2 linked regions of the Marinobacterium aestuarii genome follow. The protein of the gene in region 2 binds, or shares a complex with, the protein of the main gene of each other region. Links are inferred from orthologs where the notes say so. Each region holds a gene or a part of one and is shown on either strand. Other genes may lie near its edges. The genes, in order: tig and rpsG.

What was found.
Region 1: the proteins of rpsG (region 2) and tig are in contact, whole or in part, in a crystal structure (PDB 3GTY), measured with the Thermotoga maritima proteins. The link is inferred for Marinobacterium aestuarii from one-to-one orthologs. Residues at the interface, in WP_004081843.1 of Thermotoga maritima: Lys34, Lys52, Lys55, Glu59, Arg62, Gln63, Glu66, Asn67, Lys69, Val71, Arg95, Ala109, Lys110, Lys111, Gly112, Arg113, Pro114, Glu117, Glu121, Ile124, Ala125, Tyr127, Asn128, Asn129, Thr130, Gly131, Lys135, Asp139, Arg142, Met143; in WP_004081061.1 of Thermotoga maritima: Glu122, Val124, Val129, Leu130, Tyr133, Glu188, Gly259, Ile262, Tyr263, Glu266, Ser270, Glu273, Gln274, Glu277, Arg308, Gln311, Ile312, Ser315, Tyr316, Glu325, Arg329, Arg336, Leu363, Phe366, Trp367, Arg373, Leu377, Arg381, Leu384, Glu387.

Annotation. Positions count from the first base shown.
Region 1 is NZ_CP015839.1:2,584,485-2,587,662, reverse strand. The notes cover bases 130-2,987. They hold tig (trigger factor), read right to left. Parts: upstream 2,300-2,987; coding sequence 959-2,299; downstream 130-958. Other genes in these bases: clpP (ATP-dependent Clp endopeptidase proteolytic subunit ClpP), read right to left, coding at 226-861. In the rest of the region: ATP-dependent Clp protease ATP-binding subunit ClpX, read right to left, coding at 1-126. UniProt on the Bacillus subtilis protein: Involved in protein export. Acts as a chaperone by maintaining the newly synthesized protein in an open conformation. Functions as a peptidyl-prolyl cis-trans isomerase.
Region 2 is NZ_CP015839.1:4,884,832-4,887,933, forward strand. Bases 321-3,102 are described here. They hold rpsG (30S ribosomal protein S7), read right to left. Parts: upstream 2,056-3,102; coding sequence 1,585-2,055; downstream 321-1,584. Other genes in these bases: fusA (elongation factor G), read right to left, coding at 321-1,569; rpsL (30S ribosomal protein S12), read right to left, coding at 2,198-2,572; rpoC (DNA-directed RNA polymerase subunit beta'), read right to left, coding at 2,737-3,102. Outside these bases: more of fusA, read right to left, coding at 1-320.

The sequences.
Region 1 (3,178 bases), 2.3 Mb from region 2 along the record:
ACATTCATCGCAGATAAATACGGAAGGGCCGGCAATGAGCTTGCGCACTTCGTCCTGGCTTTTGCCACAGAACGAACAGAACAGCTTGCTGCCTTCTCCGCCTTTACCTTTAATCTCGTCGGACATTCGACTACCTCAACAGTGCGATCGCGTAAGCCTTATTGATAATGGCATCGCCGGGCAATTTCAACCCGGCATGCCAATTATAATACGGTTCTTACGTGATCAGCCTTCGATTACGCGGCGATCCAGTACTTCATCAATGAGGCCGTATGCCTTGGCCGCATGGGGATCCATGAAGTTGTCACGATCGGTATCACGTGCAAGTGTTTCCAGATCCTGGCCGGTGTGGTGCGCCAGAATTTCGTTCAGTTTCTGGCGGATCGACAGAATTTCACGGGTGTGAATCTCAATGTCGGTCGCCTGACCCTGATAGCCGCCCAGCGGCTGGTGAATCATCACGCGGGAGTTAGGCAGCGCAAAACGCTTGCCTTTGGCGCCGCCGGCCAGCAGGAATGCACCCATGCTCGCCGCCTGACCGATACACATGGTGCTGACATCCGGCTTGATGAAGCGCATGGTATCGTAGATCGCCAGACCCGCAGTCACCGAGCCACCGGGCGAGTTGATGTAAAGGTGAATATCCTTTTCCGGGTTTTCTGCTTCAAGGAACAGTAGCTGGGCAACAATCAGGTTAGCCATGTGGTCTTCGACCTGGCCGACCATGAAAATCACGCGTTCCTTCAGCAGCCGCGAGTAGATATCGTAGGCCCTTTCTCCGCGCGCAGTCTGCTCGACCACCATCGGTACCAGACTGGAGCTAATTCCGGCTCCCGCCTGTCCTGTATAGATATCTGACATGCAAATCTCTCCTTAGCCTTATAAGCGAAAAAAACGACAGTCAGCCTGAGCCAACTGTCGTTTTTCCATGACTCGTTAGAGCGTCGCTGCAGCAGCCTTATTCAGCTGCGGCTTCTTCCGCCACTTCAGCTTCTGGCTGAGCTGGCTTGATCGCGTCTTCGTAGCTGACTTCAACTTCTTCGACTGTAGCAGATGCGAGCAGCTGTTCAACCACCTGATCTTCCATCGCCAGGCTCTGGATCTGGTTCAGCATTTCCTTGTTGCTGTAGTACCAGTCGATAACCTGCTGCGGCTCCTGATACGTCTGAGCCTGCTCTTCAACCATGGCGCGAACGCGGTCTTCATCGACCTTCAGTTCGTTGGCCTTGATGACTTCCTGTACCAGCAGACCGATCGCAACGCGGCGCTTGGCCTGTTCTTCGAACAGTTCCTTGGGCAGCATGTTGGGGTCGAGGTTGGCGTTGCCGCCACCGAACTGCTGTACCGCCTGCTTGCGCAGATTGTCGATCTCGCTATCAACCAGCGGGCTCGGTACGTCAATGGCGTTAAGCTTGATCAGTTTGCCGAAAAGCTGCTCTTTGAGCTTCATTTTCAGCGCCTGCTTCAGCTCGCGCTCCATGTTGTTGCGAACTTCAACCTGGAACTCTTCCAGCGTCTTGCCTTCCAGACCGAACTTGACGAAGAATTCTTCGTTCAGCTCCGGCAGTGAAGAGGCAGATACGTTCTGAACCTTGACCTTGAACAGGGCTACTTTGCCCTGCAGGTTTTCGGACTGGTAATCCGCCGGGAAGGTTACGTTCAGTTCCTTGTCGTCGCCTGCAACGGCGCCAACCAGGCCGGTTTCGAAACCCGGAATCATGGTGTTGGAGCCCAGCACCAGGTCCATGCCTTCGCCTTTGCCGCCATCGAAAGCTTCGCCATCGATAAAGCCTTCAAAGTCGATCTTGACGCGATCGCCATCTTCAGCTGCGCGCTCAACCAGAGCCCACTCAGCCTGCTGCTTGCGCAGGGTGTCGATCATTTTTTCAAGATCGGCATCGGTAACGCTGGCATTCAGTTTCTTGATTTCTGCCGCGGCGAAGTCAGCCAGGGTGATTTCCGGATAAACTTCAAAGGTCGCGGTGAATTCAAAATCTTCACCCGCCTTGTCTTTCTTGAACTCGATATTCGGGCCGCCGGCGGGCTGCAACTTTTCCTGCTGCGCCGCTTCGTAGAAGCTCTGCTGGACCACTTCACCCAGGACTTCCTGGCGAATTCCGGCACCGTAGCGCTTCTGAACTATTTTGACCGGCACCTTGCCCGGACGAAAGCCATCGATACGCACGCGACGCGCAGTATCCTGCACACGGGTGGCTACATCATTATCGATACGCTCGGCCGGAACAGTGATCGTCATCTGACGCTCGAGGCCCGAAGTCGCTTCAACAGAAACTTGCATGGAATTCCTCACAAAACTTGCAGCATTTTTTAATCGCGATCTGCGGACGAATCCGTCCCCAAAAACACCCGCTTGGCGGTAAACTCGCTTTCCGACCTGGCACGGATGCCGCAGAACCTAAATTCTAAAGCGCGAAATTCTGTGCCAGTTACCCCGAATAGTCAAGCGGAATACTATTAAAGGCAGCAGAGTTCGCCACTAGGAAAGGATCATAAAGGAATTTCGCCTTCAATCAAGAAAAACGAATTAAAACAGAAAGATACAGAGAAAATAGCGAGAAATGGGGTGGACGATGGGGCTTGAACCCACGACCACCGGAATCACAATCCGGGGCTCTACCAACTGAGCTACGCCCACCACAGCGTTACAAGCAGGGCAACCTTGAAGCAGACTGGCGTCTGTTCGTTACACCGCAGGTTTTACAAAGCACTAGCATCATCGTCCCGACACTGGGTGCGGGAATGGGGTGGACGATGGGGCTTGAACCCACGACCACCGGAATCACAATCCGGGGCTCTACCAACTGAGCTACGCCCACCACTGCGATGAAGCCTGCCTGAGCTTTAGTGACCAATTCGAAAAACTGACCCCTGCAGACCAAGCCTTGAAACGGTTTGCCTGTGAATCTTGCAATTCATTGAAGCGCTGAACATCCATGCCTGTTACAAGGAATGGGGTGGACGATGGGGCTTGAACCCACGACCACCGGAATCACAATCCGGGGCTCTACCAACTGAGCTACGCCCACCACAGCGTTTCAGACAAACATGGTGCGGACGGGGAGACTCGAACTCCCACACCTTTCGGCACCAGAACCTAAATCTGGCGTGTCTACCAATTTCACCACGTCCGCACAGCTATCAGGAATGGGGTGGACGA
Region 2 (3,102 bases):
CGGGCTGAATTCCACAACAACGTGGCCGTACTGACCGCGACCACCGGACTGACGGGCAAACTTGTGGTTTGCTTCGACGGTCTTGCGGATCTTCTCGCGGTAGGCAACCTGCGGCTTGCCGATGTTCGCTTCAACCTTGAACTCGCGACGCATACGGTCAACGAGGATGTCCAGGTGAAGCTCACCCATGCCAGAGATGATTGTCTGACCGGATTCCTGATCGGTTTCAACGCGGAAAGAGGGATCTTCCTGGGCCAGTTTGCCCAGCGCGACACCCATCTTTTCCTGGTCAGCCTTGGATTTCGGCTCAACAGCAACAGAGATTACCGGTTCCGGGAATTCCATACGCTCCAGAACGATACGATCGTCCAGGCTGCACAGAGTGTCACCCGTGGTAACGTCCTTCATGCCGATCAGTGCGGCGATGTCGCCTGCGCACACTTCCTTGATCTCTTCACGCTGGTTGGCGTGCATCTGTACCATACGACCGATACGTTCTTTCTTCGATTTGACAGAGTTGATCACGCTGTCGCCAGAATTCAGAACACCGGAGTAGACACGAACGAAGGTCAGAGTACCAACGAAGGGGTCAGTTGCGATCTTGAACGCCAGTGCGGAGAAAGGAGCGTTATCATCAGCAGCACGAACCGCCGGTGTAGAGTCCTTGTCATCCAGAGTACCTTCAATCGCCTTAACTTCGATCGGCGACGGCAGGTATTCGATCACGGAGTCCAGCATGAACTGAACACCCTTGTTCTTGAACGCGGAGCCGGCCATGATCGGCACGACTTCGTTGCGCAAGGTACGGGCACGCAGACCAGCCTTGATTTCTTCGACGGTCAGCTCAGTACCTTCAAGGTACTTGTCCATCAGTTCGTCAGAGGCTTCGGCAGCGGCTTCAACCATCTGCTCGCGCATTTCTTCAGCACGCGCCTGCAGATCGGCCGGAATATCTTCCAGCTCGTAGGTCATGCCCTGATCGGCTTCATTCCACATGATGGCTTTCATGCGAATCAGGTCAACAACGCCCTTGAATTCGTCTTCAGCACCGATTGGCAGGTTGATCGCCACGGGAACAGCACCCAGACGCTTCTTCAGCTGATCGATAACCATGTAGAAGTCAGCGCCGGCGCGGTCCATCTTGTTGACGAATACCATGCGCGGAACTTCGTACTTGTTGGCCTGACGCCATACAGTCTCGGTCTGTGGCTGCACGCCGGAGGAGGCACACAGCACAACCACGGCACCGTCGAGTACGCGCAGGGAACGCTCAACTTCGATAGTGAAGTCAACGTGCCCCGGTGTGTCGATGATGTTTACGCGGTGCGGTTCGAACTGCTGGTTCATACCGGCCCAGAAACAGGTCGTCGCAGCGGAAGTGATAGTAATACCACGTTCCTGTTCCTGCTCCATCCAGTCCATGGTGGCAGCACCGTCGTGCACTTCACCGATCTTGTGTGACAGACCAGTGTAAAAAAGTACACGTTCGGTAGTGGTGGTCTTACCGGCGTCTACGTGTGCACAGATACCGATATTACGGTAGCGTGCTATAGGAGTTTTACGAGCCACGACTCTATCCTCAGTTTAGAAACGATAGTGAGCGAAAGCCTTGTTGGCTTCAGCCATACGATGTACGTCTTCGCGTTTCTTAACAGCGGCGCCACGACCTTCAGCAGCATCGGCCAGCTCACCCGCCAGGCGCAGGGCCATGGACTTCTCGCCACGTTTGCGCGAGTACTCTACCAGCCAGCGCATGGCCAGAGCGTTACGACGCGACGGACGGACTTCAACAGGAACCTGGTAAGTAGCACCACCAACACGACGGGATTTAACCTCGACCATCGGCTGTACTGTTTCCAGTGCTTTCTCAAAGATTTCCAGCGGGTCAGCTTTGGTACGTTCCTGGATTTTATCAAGCGCACCGTAAACGATCTTTTCGGCGACAGATTTCTTGCCGCTGACCATCAGGTGGTTGATGAATTTAGCCAGAGTTTTGTTACCGAATTTAGGATCCGGCAGGATTTCGCGCTTTGCAGCGACGCGTCTTCTAGGCATTGATAAGCCCTCAATTTATAAAAAGGTCTTCAGGTTAACTCAGGATATGCCGCTTATGCGGGTTCGCCTGACCTTACTCTTACCGTGTCCGGTCTAGCCCGATAGCCATTTGCGCTACAAAGCCTCGCCGTAATGACGACGATTAAGATTTAGGACGCTTGGTTCCGTACTTCGAACGACCCTGTCTACGGTCGTTGACGCCGGAGCAGTCCAGAGCACCACGTACAGTGTGGTAACGCACACCTGGCAAGTCTTTTACACGGCCGCCGCGAATCAGTACGACAGAGTGTTCCTGCAGGTTGTGGCCTTCACCACCGATGTAGGACGTCACTTCAAAACCGTTCGTCAGACGCACACGGCAAACTTTGCGCAGCGCTGAGTTAGGTTTCTTCGGTGTAGTGGTGTATACACGAGTACATACGCCACGACGCTGAGGACAAGCCTGCAGAGCAGGAACGTCGCTTTTTTCAACAGCGCGTTTGCGTGGCGAACGCACCAGCTGGTTGATAGTTGCCATTAAGCAAACTCCACGTTTTCACGTATTAATGGATAAACACCAAAAAGCCGGAGCCATATGTCGGTGCAAAATGCACAAAGCGCCCTGCTCGACAGCTGGTCCCAGCACAAGGGGGCCGGAATTTTAATCAATTCCGACCCCTATAGTCAATTACTGACCAAAAATTACTCAGAATCCGACAACGAAGCGTTCAGTGCTTCGGTCAGTGCCTGTTGCACTTCTTCCGCACTCACGGTCGCTGTACCCGGTTGAGCCTGGGCAGCACGCTTCTTGCGCTTGCGCTCGCGGTGATACGCCAGACCTGTACCGGCCGGAATCAATCGGCCAACAACAACGTTTTCTTTCAGACCACGCAGGTAGTCTTTCTTGCCTGTTACCGCACCTTCAGTCAGTACGCGGGTTGTCTCCTGGAAGGAGGCCGCGGAGATGAAGGATTCGGTTGCCAGTGATGCCTTGGTGATACCCAGCAGCACTCGCTCGAACTTAGCCGGAATCTTGCCTGCAGCTTCCAGCGCGGCGTTTTCTTCTGC